Regions from separate parts of the Serratia nevei genome, predicted to be linked through region 1. Evidence: predicted binding sites of a transcription regulator. Region 1 holds the regulator's gene; the other holds the start of a gene.
What was found. The regulator ArgR, encoded in region 1, controls arginine synthesis, uptake and breakdown. The targets are predictions, from matches to a motif close to ANTGAATAAAAATACANT.
Positions count from the first base shown of each region.

Region 2: the regulator ArgR is predicted to act here: its motif matches at 2,798-2,815, upstream of argA (amino-acid N-acetyltransferase).

Region 1 is NZ_CP149940.1:400,063-404,381, forward strand. It holds gene yhcN (peroxide/acid stress response protein YhcN) at 74-337, opposite strand; gene yhcN (peroxide/acid stress response protein YhcN) at 458-721, opposite strand; gene argR (transcriptional regulator ArgR) at 1,125-1,595, opposite strand; gene mdh (malate dehydrogenase) at 2,060-2,998, shown strand; gene V8N38_RS01850 (helix-turn-helix domain-containing protein) at 3,065-3,325, opposite strand; gene V8N38_RS01855 (DNA-binding protein) at 3,506-3,862, shown strand; gene ispB (octaprenyl diphosphate synthase) at 3,911-4,319, opposite strand, start outside.
Region 2 is NZ_CP149940.1:4,188,794-4,193,112, forward strand. It holds gene mltA (murein transglycosylase A) at 1-694, opposite strand, end outside; tRNA gene V8N38_RS20140 (tRNA-Met) at 911-987, shown strand; tRNA gene V8N38_RS20145 (tRNA-Met) at 1,045-1,121, shown strand; tRNA gene V8N38_RS20150 (tRNA-Met) at 1,188-1,264, shown strand; gene amiC (N-acetylmuramoyl-L-alanine amidase AmiC) at 1,355-2,608, opposite strand; gene argA (amino-acid N-acetyltransferase) at 2,849-4,174, shown strand; gene recD (exodeoxyribonuclease V subunit alpha) at 4,212-4,319, opposite strand, start outside.

The DNA of each region.
Region 1 (4,319 bases):
TCGGCGTTTGCGTCAGAACTCGGCAGTGGCAGTGACGAGGGTAATCAGCTCTGCAAAGCCGTTCCCAGAGTTGTTATTTGTAAATCTCGGCGGTGGCGTGGTAGTTGCCTTCATTACGCGCTTCGATCACGCGGTAGGCGGTCGCACCTTTCGCGTCGGCTTTTTCCGACAACGCCTGGCGAATGTCGGTCGGCGCGCCGTCGATGCCGCTGACGGTAATGGTGCCGATAGATTGCAGGTTGGCGGTCTGATCGTTAGTCACCAACTGGGCGGCAGAAGCGCCGAAGGAGATGACAGACAGCAGGCCGAGTGCAGCAACAGTAGTTTTCATGTTCATGATAGCGATCCTTGGTCATAACAGCCTGGAAGGGCTTGGCAGCGATTTTTATTCTTGAAGGCCGTTACGACAGCGTTTGATTCCAGAGATGTATTGCCCGTTGCCGGGTAATGCCGGTACTTATTTGTAGATTTCAGCGGTCGCGTGGAAGTTGCCGTCATTGCGGGCTTCGATCACGCGGTAAGCGGTTGCCCCTTTGGCGTCAGCTTTGTCGGACAGCGCCTGGCGAATGTCGGAAGGCGCTGCGGCAACGCCGCTCACGGTGATCACACCGGCCGGCTGCAGTTTTGCGGCCTGAGTTGCGTCAACAGATTGTGCTGCGAATGCACCAAATGAAAGCATGGACAGAACGCTCAGGGTTGCAACGGTAGTTTTAATTTTCATCATCTCACCTCATCGTATTCTTTTATCAGTTCCAACGAACTGTGATTCAGTTCACGAAAATGAGTATACAGCTAGTAACGCGAAAAATTAATAGTTCGCTAACAGTTGCTAGTGAAACTTTAACCTCATGATCCTTATTTTTTATAACCATAAGGAATAAAAAACGCTCATAAAACGATCTTTTGATGTTAAATTTATGTAATTTCAATGAGGTAAGTGCTTTTGACCAAAAGTGCGGAAGATCACAGTGGGTACTGCTGGTTACATGGAGATGTCATGGAAATGTGTTGCTGAGGGATAAAAAAGCAGTGTTAAACGCGGTTGAAGGCAGGGAAGGTAACGCGGGGGTTAAAGAAGCGCTAACAAAGTGCGGGCTACAGCCGCACTTTGTTAGCGCCAGGTTTCACAGCTCTTGCTCGAACACGCCCAGAATAGCTTCATGCAGTTTCTGAGCGGTAAAGCCGTTGGAGGGGGTGACGAAAATCGTATCGTCGCCGGCAATTGTGCCGAGGATGCCCTGGGATTTACCCAATGAGTCGAGCAGGCGAGCGATCAGCTGCGCGGCGCCCGGGCTGGTGTGGATCACCACGACGGCGTCGTTATGGTCGACGTCCAGCACCAGATTCTTCAATGGGCTGGTGGTGGTCGGCACGCCGAGTTCGGCAGGAAGGCAATACACCATTTCCATTTTGGCATTGCGCGTACGTACCGCGCCGAACTTGGTCAGCATGCGCGATACTTTGGATTGGTTAATGTTTTCGAAGCCTTCTTCTTGCAGCGCCAAAACGATCTCGCCTTGAGAACTGAATTTTTCTTCTTTCAATAACGCTTTGAACGTCTTGATCAGATCTTCCTGTTTTGCGGGATTACGCATTTTGCACCGTGGAATGTTGATAGTGGAAGTCATGATTATGCATATAGATGAATTTTTATGCAACAAAGGCCGACCCAAAGAAAATAAACATGACCGGGCGGCGAGGAAAGGACGGCATTTTAACAAAATCCGGCAGCGATGAATATGCCCTTTTGACGACGGAAAATCGGCCTGCGGTGGTAAATAAAATGTTATTAAAATGATGTTGTTCTGATGTTGCGTAAGGGTGTAATGTAACGGCCGGTTAACTTGCTCGTGAATAACCTCGCACTATTTTTGATTAATGTGCGCTATGCCCTTCATGCGTAAGCGATTTAATCTAAAATGGACGCGACAGCGGCCGTTTTATTACACCTGCAGGCAAGAATTGGCTAATTTATTGTTTTTAAAGGTGTAATAACTTAAGGTCCGTAACCAACACATTCACGGCGCTTTATATATTTAAGATAATAAAGGAGTATAGGATGAAAGTTGCAGTTCTCGGTGCTGCTGGCGGTATCGGCCAGGCCCTCGCCCTTCTACTCAAAACCCAGCTTCCTTCAGGTTCTGAACTCTCTCTCTACGACATTGCCCCCGTTACCCCAGGCGTTGCCGTCGACTTAAGCCACATCCCAACCGCAGTTAAAATCAAAGGCTTCAGCGGCGAAGACGCGACCCCGGCTCTGCACGGTGCGGACGTGGTGCTGATTTCCGCCGGCGTGGCCCGTAAGCCTGGCATGGATCGCTCTGACCTGTTCAACGTTAACGCCGGCATCGTGCGTAACCTGATTGAGCAAGTGGCGAAAACCTGCCCGAAAGCCTGCATCGGTATCATCACCAACCCGGTTAACACCACGGTCGCCATCGCGGCGGAAGTGCTGAAAAAAGCCGGCGTTTACAACAAGAACAAACTGTTCGGCGTGACTTCGCTGGATATCATCCGTTCCAACACCTTCGTGGCCGAGCTGAAAGGTAAACAGCCGGAAGAGCTGAACGTGCCGGTCATCGGCGGCCACTCTGGCGTGACCATCCTGCCTCTGCTGTCGCAGATCCCAGGCGTGAGCTTCACCGATCAGGAAGTGGCGGATCTGACTAAACGCATTCAGAACGCCGGCACCGAAGTGGTGGAAGCCAAAGCCGGCGGCGGGTCTGCAACGCTGTCCATGGGCCAGGCGGCCGCACGTTTCGGTCTGTCTCTGGTGCGTGCGCTGCAGGGCGAGAAAGGCGTGGTGGAATGCGCTTACGTTGAAGGCGACGGCAAATACGCTCGCTTCTTCGCACAACCGCTGGTACTGGGCAAAAACGGCGTTGAAGAGCGCAAAGATATCGGCACCCTGAGCGCCTTCGAGCAGAAAGCGCTGAACGAGATGCTGGACGTGCTGCACAAAGATATCGAGCTGGGCGAGAAGTTCATCAATAACTGATCGTTGCCGATAGTCAGCCGATAAACGCCGCCGGACGCTGTTCCGGCGGTTTTTTTTGCCCCGCGTTCACGATTTGATGCGTGCCTTGCGATCCAGCAGGCAATCGCTGCGCGGATCGTAATAGCGGCTTGGCCAGATCTCCGAAGGGTGGATGCCTATCGCTTCGGCGATCAGCCACTCCCCCTTTGGCCACGGGCGCGACAGCGCGTTGGCCAGCGTTGATGAGCTTAATCCGGCCTTGCGCGACACTGCCGCCAGCGTGGTGCCCTGCTTGCGGAGCGCCGCGATGATATCTGCCGGATGCCAATCTGGGTTCCTTGAATTCATGTTTACATTCCTTTTCTGATTAGCCAAAGTTGCGTTAGTGGTATAACTAACGGGTCAAGGTTAGGCGTTTGCACAACGTGAATCGCTTATTCAGAAACCAGAATACCATTAAATTTCCAAAAAAATACCCAAGTAATTTCCAAAAATGACGTTGCCCACTATTGCCCAGAGATGATGGCCATGAAAAACGAGTGGTTTGCCGCCAAGGAACTGACAGGCATCGCAGGATTACCTTCCTCACCACAGGGAATTAATCTGATGGCCCGGCGCGAAGGCTGGATCAGCCGCAGGCGTAAAGGCGTGCAGGGAAAAGCGTTGGAGTACCATATCGACAGCCTGCCTTCAAACGTGCGTAACCTGCTGGTGCTGAAGGAGGACGGGGCGGTATATGACGTAGAGCGTCAGGATCCGTTGGCGGTCTGGATCGAGTATTACTACCATTTGACGGAGAGCGAGCGCGAGAAAATGGTGGCTTTCCTGATGCGGGAAGGGATCGGCGGCCTGTTGGCGCGCATCGACGAAGAGAGCAATAGCTAGGCAGGCCCGCGTACGCGGGCCTGATGGTTTTTAAGAAATTAATATTTCTTAAAAGTCGCGTTGCACCGCCAGATGGGCCAGGCCCTCCAGCGCCGTACGGTGCTCCGATGCCGGCAAGACCTGCAGCGCGGCGATCGCCTTGTCGGCTTCTTCTTCGGCGCGTTTGCGGGTGTACTCCAGCGAACCGCATTGTTGCATCGCCTGCAGTACCGGCTCCAACAGATGACGACCGTTACCTTGCTCAATCGCACCGCGGATCATGTCACGCTGCGCGTCGTCGCCGTTGTGCATCGCGTGCAGCAGCGGCAGGGTCGGTTTCCCTTCGTTCAGATCGTCGCCGGTGTTTTTGCCCAGGGTGCTGCCGTCGGCGCTGTAGTCGAGCAGATCGTCGATCAGCTGGAAAGCGGTGCCGAGGTAGCGGCCATAGTCTTGCAGCGCCTGCTCTTGTTCGGCGCTG
Region 2 (4,319 bases), 1.6 Mb from region 1:
TCGCCTGCATCGACATGTCCGCCTTGGCCACTTCGCCGCGATCGATCAGCACCTTGCCGATGCTGCGATAGGCGTGGCCGTTCTTGCCGCCGTAGCCGAAGAACACCAGCGGCTGGCCGTTGCCGTAGTCGACGTAGCCACTGCCCTGGACTTCCATCATGAAGTTGTCCATCAGCGAGTTGGTGTAAGCGATGATATAGCGATCGTCGAGCGCGCCGGAATAGATGCCCGCGCGATCCGGCAAGCGGCCTCTGCCCTTCGGCGGCATGCGGTACAGCGGATAGCGGAACTCGCCCTGTTGGGTATAGCGCGCCTGCACCACCGGCGTGTAGTAGCCGGTAAACTGCACGTTGCCGTAATTGTCGACGCCTTCCATCTGGTAAGCGCTGAGGCCGTACTGGCTCAGCATGCGCGTGTCGGCGCCGGACGCCATCCAGCTTTGCACCGCCTGATAGGTGCTGTTGTTGCGGTTAAACAGCGAAGGCGATGCGTACTTGATCTCCATCAGCTGATCCGAGTAGTCCTTGGCGTTGACCGGCGAACCTTTGGCGTTGGGCTGATTGACCAGCTCCAGCGATTGATCCAGACGGCCGTCTTTATATTGCTGACCCCGATCGGTCGGCTTGGACGAACAGCCCGCCAACACCGCCACTATCAACCCGCCCAGCAGGTATTTGCCCCAACGTCCTTTCATCACGCACACTCTCAAACTGATATGATCTACCGGCTGAACGATAACAAACGCTCATTGATAAAGGAATCGCTGCAAATAAAAAAAGCCGCACGGAGGATGGTGATGAAAAAGAAGGCAAATTGCGGGCAAATCCAGCAGAAAAACGGGTTTAGGCCAATAAAATGCAAAAAGGGTTTGCAACAAAACGCACGGAGAGTATAGTGCGCATCCATCGGACGCGGGGTGGAGCAGCCTGGTAGCTCGTCGGGCTCATAACCCGAAGGTCGTCGGTTCAAATCCGGCCCCCGCAACCAACCGATGCCGCATTGGCGGTATTTGCGTTTGGCTTCGATAACAAAGTATTATACGGACGCGGGGTGGAGCAGCCTGGTAGCTCGTCGGGCTCATAACCCGAAGGTCGTCGGTTCAAATCCGGCCCCCGCAACCAACCGAATGTCGTACCAGCGGCATACCATGAAACGGTGGTTTCGTAGTAATGCAGCATCAAGACGGACGCGGGGTGGAGCAGCCTGGTAGCTCGTCGGGCTCATAACCCGAAGGTCGTCGGTTCAAATCCGGCCTCCGCAACCAACTCTTGATGACAACAGACAAGCACCCTGACGGGTGTTTTTTTGTATCTGCAATCCGCAAAAATAGCCGGACTCGCGCCCGGCCCTGCTTCTATCGGCTCGCCAGCGCGCCGCCGTTGGCGAAATAAGCCTTGATGCCCGCCAGAATCGACTCCGCCACCTGCTGCTGGAAATGGCTGGTGCGCAGCTTGCGCTCCTCTTCGATATTGCTGATAAACGCCGTTTCCACCAGGATCGACGGGATATCCGGCGCCTTCAACACCGCAAAACCGGCCTGATCGACGCGATTCTTGTGCAACCGGTTGATTTTCCCCATCCGATTCAACACTTCCTTGCCGAACTTCAGGCTGTCGTTGATGGTCGCGGTCTGGATCAGATCGAACATGGTATGGTCGAGATAACGGTCGCCGCTCTTGCTGACGCCGCCAATTTGGTCCGACGCGTTCTGCGTCTGCGCCAGGAACTTGGCCGCCGAGCTGGTGGCGCCCTTGGTGGACAACGCGAACACCGATGAACCGCGCGCCGCGCGGCTGGTAAAGGCGTCGGCGTGAATCGAAACGAACAGATCCGCGCGCTGCTTGCGCGCCTTGGCGACGCGCACCTTGAGCGGGATAAACACGTCTTCGTTGCGCGTCATGAACACCTTCATGTTCGGCTCGCGCTTGATCATGGCGCTCAGCTTGCGGGCAATCTGCAATACGATGTCTTTCTCGCGCGTCTTGTACTTGCCGATAGCGCCGGGATCTTCGCCGCCGTGGCCAGGATCCAGCATGATGACGATCGGCCGATCGCGCCCCGCCTTGCCGGCCTGCGGCGCTTCCGGCGGCAACGTGCGCTCCAGATCGCCCTTGTTGTAATCTTCCAGTAACGCCAGTAGCGGATCATACTCCTCACCGCCGCTGCCGGCCTTGGTCGGGTAGAGATCCATGACCAGACGGTTGCGATACTCCGGCACCGGCGCCAGCGTGAAAATATGCGGGCTGACGCTCTGCTTGAGCTCCAGCACCAGCCGCACGGTATTCTGATCGAACTGGCCGACGCGCGCCTGCTTGAGATAAGGGTCGTCGGCACGTACCTGCCCGGCGATGCCTTTCAGCACGCTGTTAAGGTGAACGCCTTCGATGTCCACCACCACGCGATCGGGATTGGTCAGGGCAAACTGCTTGTATTTCAGCTCGACGTTGGATTCCAGCGTGACGCGGGTATAGGTGGAGGATGGCCAGACGCGCACGGCGATCACGTGCGATGACGCGGCGAAGCCCGTACGACTCACACTCAGCAACCAGCTGGCGGCAACGCCCTGTAATAAACGACGGCGGCCCAGATTGTGATTAGAGTTTGGCATGCGGCTCCGGCAGTAATAGCTGTTTACAACAGATGAAAAAAACACCAATAGAATGGGGATGCCGAAAACTTTAACCAATCATTCCAGCCCTGTCATCAGAAAATCTTTTTATGGTTTTTCAATTTATTAACGATTTAACCCCCTTAGCGCACTCTTCATGACGATTTCCCACTTGCCATTGGCGTCATAAAAGAATAAAAATACAAAAATATCGTATAAATATGCAAAAGAGGTTTAGCCGTGAAGGAACGTAGTACAGAGCTGGTGCAAGGATTCCGTCACTCAGTCCCCTATATCAACGCCCACCGCGGCAAAACGTTTGTCATCATGCTCGGCGGGGAAGCCATCGAACACGAGAATTTCTCCAACATCGTCAACGATATCGGGCTGCTGCATAGTCTGGGCATTCGCCTGGTGGTGGTTTACGGCGCACGGCCGCAGATCGACGCCAATCTGGCGCAGCACAACCATGAGCCGATCTACCACAAACACACCCGCGTGACCGACGCCCATACGCTCGAGCTGGTTAAGCAGGCCGCCGGTTTGTTGCAGCTCGATATCACCGCCCGGCTGTCGATGAGCCTCAACAACACGCCGCTGCAAGGTGCGCATATCAACGTGGTCAGCGGCAACTTCATCATCGCGCAGCCGCTGGGCATCGATGACGGCATCGACTACTGTCACAGCGGCCGCATTCGCCGCATCGATGAAGACGCAATCCACCGCCAGCTCGACAGCAACGCCATCGTGCTGATCGGCCCGGTCGCGGTTTCGGTCACCGGCGAGAGCTTCAACCTGACTTCGGAAGAAGTGGCTACCCAGTTGGCGATCAAGCTGAAAGCGGAAAAAATGATCGGTTTCTGCTCCTCGCAAGGCGTGACCGACGCGGAGGGCAACATCCTTTCCGAGCTGTTCCCCAACGACGCGCAAAAGCGCCTTGAAGAGCTCGAGGAAGGCGGCGACTACCATTCCGGCACCGTGCGCTTCCTGCGCGGCGCGGTAAAAGGCTGCCGCAGCGGTGTGCGCCGCAGCCACCTGATCAGCTACCAGGAAGACGGCGCGCTGGTGCAAGAGCTGTTCTCGCGCGACGGCATCGGCACCCAAATCGTGATGGAGAGCGCCGAACAGGTGCGCCGGGCGACGATCAACGACATCGGCGGCATCCTGGAACTGATCCGGCCGCTCGAACAGCAGGGTATTCTGGTGCGCCGTTCGCGTGAACAGCTGGAGATGGAGATCGACAAGTTCACCATTATCGAACGCGACAACCTGACCATCGCCTGCGCGGCGCTGTACCCGTTCTTAGAGGAAAAAATCGGTGAGATGGCCTGTGTCGCGGTACATCCCGATTACCGCAGTTCTTCGCGCGGCGAGATGCTGCTGCAGCGGGTGGAAAACCAGGCGCGTCAGATGGGGCTGAAGAAGCTGTTCGTGCTGACCACCCGCAGCATCCACTGGTTCCAGGAACGCGGATTCACCCCGGCGGAAGTCGACGTGCTGCCGATGCAAAAGCAGGCGCTGTATAACTATCAGCGCCGTTCCAAAATCCTGCTGGCCGATCTGTAATCCCCACGGCGCGGCCGTTGCCGCGCCCCTTCAACGCTTATTCCGTCGCCTGTAGCCGTTCAGCCAATCCGCTGCGACGCTGAGTCGGCATGCGAATGGCCCGCAGCAACACCGCCTCCGTGGCATACAGCGAGAGCTGCTTACG